DNA from 2 places in the Methylobacterium fujisawaense genome. Region 2 is predicted to be linked to the other one. Evidence: riboswitches for the same ligand, from Rfam matches in the RefSeq annotation. Region 2 holds a riboswitch; the other holds the start of a gene.
What was found. A riboswitch is a leader RNA that binds a small molecule or an ion and turns the genes downstream of it on or off. The one in region 2 is predicted to bind thiamine pyrophosphate.
Positions count from the first base shown of each region.

Region 1: linked by a shared signal. The riboswitch ahead of thiO (glycine oxidase ThiO) and the one ahead of thiC (phosphomethylpyrimidine synthase ThiC) in region 2 are both predicted to bind thiamine pyrophosphate.

Region 1 is NZ_CP155000.1:1,325,562-1,328,521, forward strand. It holds gene thiS (sulfur carrier protein ThiS) at 1-88, opposite strand, end outside; gene thiO (glycine oxidase ThiO) at 85-1,308, opposite strand; TPP riboswitch at 1,373-1,501, opposite strand; gene ABC766_RS06375 (TIGR02281 family clan AA aspartic protease) at 1,795-2,244, shown strand; gene ABC766_RS06380 (glycosyltransferase) at 2,661-2,960, shown strand, end outside.
Region 2 is NZ_CP155000.1:4,974,309-4,977,268, reverse strand. It holds gene ABC766_RS23585 (alpha/beta hydrolase) at 1-621, opposite strand, end outside; TPP riboswitch at 741-846, shown strand; gene thiC (phosphomethylpyrimidine synthase ThiC) at 918-2,804, shown strand.

The DNA of each region.
Region 1 (2,960 bases), 3.0 Mb from region 2:
TGCCGCTCTCCGCGGCTTCGAGGCGGAACAGCGCGTCCACGGTCTCGGCCGCGCAGTCGCGCGGCTCACCGTTGACGACGAGCTTCATGCCGAGGCCCTCAGCGCGTCCGGCTGGCCGAAGCGCAGGCGGGTGAAGGGACGGGCGACCTCGGGCAGCGCGCCGTGCAACACCAGCGCGGCGATCGCCTCGGCGGTGATCGGGGCGAGCAGGTAGCCGTTGCGGTGATGCCCCGTGGCGGCGACGAGGCCCGGTGCGATGGTGTCGAGGATCGGCGCGTCGTCGTCCGAGGTCGGGCGGTAGCCGCTCCAGACGGCCTCGACTTCCATCTCCTCGATACCTGGCAGCACCCGGCGGGCACCCTCCAGCAGCGCGTAGAGCCCGCCCGCGGTGACGCCGGGCCGGAAGCCGCAATCCTCCACGGTCGCGCCGACGATGAGCTGGCCGTCGCTCTTCGGCGCCATATGGACCTGCTCGGTCCAGACCATCCGCGCGAGGGTGCCAGTGCGGGCGGTGGTGCGCAGCGCCAGGGACTGGCCCTTCAGCGGGCGGACCGGAAGGGTGAGCGCGTCGGGGAGCAGACCGCCCTCCCCGCTCCAGGCGCCGGAGGCCAGGATGACGGTCTCCGCGGCGACGACGCGGTCGCCGGCGCGGATCCCGGTCACGCGGCCGCCCGACCAGTCGAGGGTGGTGACGGCGGTCCGCTCCACCAGGATCACACCGGCCCGGCGACAAGCCTCGGTGAGGGCCTCCATGACCAGACGGGGATCGACCTGATGGTCCAGCGGGCAGTGGATCCCGGCGGTGACGGAGGGGCGCAGGCCGGGCTCCAGGCGCCGCACCTCGCTGCCCGGCAGCCAGGTGGCGTCGAGTCCCGAGCGGCGCTGCAGGTCGTAGCGGAAGCGCAGGCGTTCGACCTCGTCGCGGCCGACCGCCAGCACCAGGGTGCCGTCGGCCCGATAGTCGATGGTTCGGCCGGACTCGGCCTCAAGGGCGTCGCGGAAGCCGGGCCAGAGCTGGAGCGAGTCCAGGGCGAGCGGCAGAAGCGGGTCCGAGCCGGGCTCGTGCTCGGCGGCCGGAGCAAGCATGCCGGTGGCCGCGAGGCTCGCGCCCGCGCCGATCGTCTCCCGCTCCAGCACGGTCACCGTGCGGCCGGCCCGCGCGAGCCGCCACGCGATCGACAGACCGATCAGCCCGCCGCCGATGACGGCGACGTCGGTCCGCGCCGGCAGGACGGCGGGCGCGACGACGCCCTCGGGATTGCGGCGGCTGCCGATCGGTGAGGCAGGTCGGTCGAAGGGCACAGGCATCTCCGCGGATTGCCGTCGCGGGGAGCGGGCCGTGCGCTTCTACCAGAAGCTGTGGCCTGCCTTTCGGGCGGCCGCGGTCCAATCCCTACGCCGGTATGAGCCGGATCAGGTTCGAAGGATTTCCGCGCCGCAGGTCCTGAGGGACGTGCCAGCGGTTTCTCAGCCCCTTGCCGGGGATCTCCCTGGAACAGACGCAGATGTGGCGTCACGGCTTGTGCCGGTCAACCCCGCGCCGCCGCCCCTGCATCATTCCCGTGACAATCCGCGGGTCGCGGTGACAGTCCAGACACCAAGCGGACCGGAATCGGCGCGCGGACAGCCGTCGCGATAGGCGGCGCGCACCATCCCTTCACGCGTCTGGGATCTGATCGCCGGGATCCCGGACCTTCTCCGGGCGCCGGCACTCCACGTCACGGGCGAATTTGCGTGCGCACAATCCTGTTGATCTGCATGCTCGGCTTTCTCGGCGTCACGGCCGTCCTGAAGGTGCGCGACGGCATGCGGGCGGCGCCGGTCGCGCTCGCCGTCGCACCGCCGCCTGAGCCGGATCTCGCAGGCCGTGCCGCCGCCGGTGTGGCCCTCCAGGCTGGCCGCAACGGCCACTTCTTCGTCAACGCTCTGCTGGACGGCCGTTCACTGCCGATGATGGTGGATACCGGGGCGAGCGCCTGCGCGTTCTCCGAGGAGGACGCCGCGCGGATCGGGATCCAGGTCGCTGCGTCCGACTTCACGCGCGTCTGGAACACCGCGAACGGGACGGTTCGCGTGGCGCCGATCCGGATCGCGATCGTGCAGATCGGATCGATCACCGTGCGAGACGTCGATGCGGTCGTGATCCCGCGCGGGCTCCTGTCCACCAGCCTGCTGGGCATGTCATTCCTCAGGCGCCTGCGCGATTTCGGCGTCTCCGGCAGCACGATGACTCTGAGGGGCTGAAACGCCCGAACGCCCATGCCGATCTCTGGGGTCGCGGCGCGCCAACGGCGGCCGGCGCGGCCCGTCTCCCCGGGATCGGCTGCGGGATCAGGTCGATCACGCGGCCGATCCTGCGCGGAAAATATTCGGTGCGCAGGCCACGGGCGGCCCGATGATGGATGGTCCCCGACCGGTTGAGTAATTCAATTCTTCCCGGTTAATTTATAGATCTTAGATTATTGTGTTTGAATATTTCTGAGTCTTACCTCGATAAAGCTGCAAATATGCTGATCAATCAAAATTATTATGGAGCAATCGGTCGTTTTGTCAATGTGCTGATGTGGTGCTAGGAGCCAATATGACTGCGCGTTCGAGGCGTAAGCGCATGACGGGGCGGCTTCAGGATGAAGAATCGCGAATCCACGATCTGCTTATCCATGATTGTGAAGAACGAAGCCCACGTGATCCGTCGGTGCATCGACTCTGTTCGTCCGATCATCGATCATTGGATCATCGTTGACACTGGATCGACGGATGGAACACAGGATATTGTCCGTGCCGCGCTCGCGGACATACCGGGGGCCTTGGTCGAGCGCCCCTGGGTCGATTTTGCCTTCAATCGGAACGAGGCCCTGAAACTCGCGCGGCGTCACGCGCAGTACGCTCTGATCATCGATGCGGATGATGAGCTGGTGATCCCGGCCGACTTCACGATGCCGAAGTTGCATGCGCCCGGC
Region 2 (2,960 bases):
CGCAGTTCCGCCACGGATGCGCGTGTCCGAGCGGTATGTGTCGCGCAGGAGCCAGATGGGGACTAGCGGGACATGCAGCCGCACGGTGTGGATCATCGAGTCGAACGGGGCCTCCAGGTAAAGCCCGATCGTCGGCACCCGTTCGGCGACGGCGACCGCGACGGCCGCCCCCAGCGAATGGCCGTGCAGCAGGATCGGCGCGTCGGGCGCCTGTGCCCGCGCGGCGTTCACGGCCGCCAGGCCGTCGCGGATCAGGCCGTCTTCGCTGGGGCTGCCGGTCGAGCCGGGATAGCCGCGATAGGCCACGGTCAGCAGACCCCAGCCGCGCGCCCGCCACGGCTCCGCGGCGAAGCGCTCCGCGTGCGGTTCCGGGCGGGATCCATTGCCGTGGAAACTGACGATGACGCCGCAGCCCGGCCGCGGCGGCCGCCACAGTCCGTGCAGGGTCTCGCCATCCGAGGTCGCGACCGTGATCGTCGCGACCCCGGGCGGCACCGGCCAGGGTGTCGGCGGGCTGAAGGCGCCCGGATAGAGGAAGCGGCGCTGTCCGAGGGCGAGCGCGGCGCAGGCCAACCCGCAGAGCAGGAGCACGGCGAGCAGGAGGCCGGCGAGGAGTCGCATGCGATGCGGGGGAGGCCGTGGGGTTGAGAAGCGGATGCGTTCGATCGAACGGTTTTCGGGATGTGTTTTCTAGGGCGCCCGGTCAGCATTGACAAAGCCGTCCGCGCGCCTGAGTCTGGAACCGTTCCGAGGGGAGCCCCGCAGGGGGCTGAGATTGGGCACGCTGCCCTGACCCTTGAACCTGATCCGGCTCATACCGGCGGAGGGACGGGAACCTGCGGTCGCATGTCGCGCGGCCCCATCTCATCTCGGCCATCGCGTGGACCGGACTGCTCCAGCACGAGGAGAGGCCCACGATGAACGCACCCGTTCTCCCCAAGGACGTGAAAGGCAGCCCGGAGACCGTGACCACGGGTCCGGTGACCGGATCGCGCAAGGCCTATGCGAGCCCGGCCGGACGGCCGGACATCCGCGTCCCCTACCGCGAGATCGTCCTCTCCGATCCGAAGGAGGAACCGGTGCGGGTCTACGACCCGTCGGGCCCCTACACCGAGACCGACGCGCGGATCGACCTCAATGCCGGCCTCCCCGGCGTGCGCGAGCCCTGGATCGCGGCCCGCGGCTACGCAGCCGTCGCGCCGCGGGCGGTGAAGCCCGAGGATAACGGCTTCGCGGGCGACAAGCTCGTGGCCCCCTGCCCTGCCGAGCGGACCATCCGCAAGGCGGCCCCGGGCCAGAGGGTGACCCAGTACGAGTTCGCCCGCGCGGGGATCATCACCGAGGAGATGATCTACGTTGCCCATCGCGAGAACGTCTGCCGCGAGAAGATGCTCGCGGGCGCCGAGGCCGCACTCGCCGACGGCCAGAGCTTCGGGGCCTCGGTCCCGCCCTTCATCACCCCCGAATTCGTGCGCGACGAGATCGCCCGCGGCCGGGCGATCATCCCGGCCAACATCAACCACACCGAGCTGGAGCCGATGGCGATCGGCCGGAACTTCCTGGTCAAGATCAACGCCAATATCGGCAACTCGGCCGTGACCTCCTCGGCCGCCGACGAGGTCGAGAAGCTCGTCTGGTCGATCCGCTGGGGCGCCGACACGGTCATGGACCTGTCCACCGGCCGCAACATCCACAACATCCGCTCGTGGATCATCCGCAACAGCCCGGTCCCGATCGGCACGGTGCCGATCTATCAGGCGCTGGAGAAGGTCGGCGGCGACCCGCTCAAGCTCGACTGGGAGGTCTTCAAGGACACGCTGATCGAGCAGGCCGAGCAGGGCATCGACTACTTCACCATCCATGCGGGCGTGCGTCTCGCCCACGTGCCGCTGACCGCCCGGCGCGTCACCGGCATCGTCTCGCGCGGCGGCTCGATCATGGCGCGCTGGTGCCTGGCCGGGCACCGGGAATCGTTCCTCTACGAGCGGTTCGACGAGATCTGCGACATCATGCGGGCCTACGACGTGTCGTTCTCGCTGGGCGACGGCCTGCGCCCGGGCTCGATCGCCGACGCCAACGACGCCGCCCAGTTCGGCGAGCTGGAGACGCTGGGCGAGCTGACCAAGGTCGCCTGGGACAAGGGCTGCCAGGTGATGATCGAGGGCCCCGGCCACGTGCCGATGCACAAGATCAAGGTCAACATGGAGAAGCAGCTGAAGGAGTGCGGCGAGGCGCCGTTCTACACCCTCGGCCCGCTGACCACCGACATCGCCCCCGGCTACGACCATATCACCTCGGGCATCGGCGCCGCGATGATCGGCTGGTTCGGCACCGCGATGCTCTGCTACGTCACCCCGAAGGAGCATCTCGGCCTGCCCGACCGGGACGACGTGAAGACCGGCGTGATCACCTACAAGATCGCTGCCCACGCCGCCGACCTCGCCAAAGGCCACCCGGCCGCGCAGCTGCGCGACGACGCGCTCAGCCGCGCCCGGTTCGACTTCCGCTGGGAGGACCAGTTCAACCTGGGCCTCGATCCGGATACGGCCCGCCGCTACCACGACGAGACCCTGCCGAAGGACGCCCACAAGGTCGCGCATTTCTGCTCGATGTGCGGGCCGAAATTCTGCTCGATGAAGATCACGCAGGATCTGCGCGCCGAGGTGCTGGCGATGGAGGAAGCCGGCGAAGTCGTGGGCGCGTCGCCCGCGATGTCCAAGGCCGAGGCCGAAGCCGGCATGCGGGCCAAGTCGGAGGAGTTCCTGGCCGAGGGCGGCAAGCTCTACGTCGACGCCGCCGAGTGAGGCCAAGTCACGCCCGGTCCGATCCGGATGCGGGCGTGCCGCCGTTCCGCCCCGGCGTTCCACCGCACGGGGCCTCGATGTCGAGGACCGCTCCGGGTCGGGCGCCATTGGTACCGCGCATCGCCGCACGCATCTGATCCGCGGCGATGCCGACGG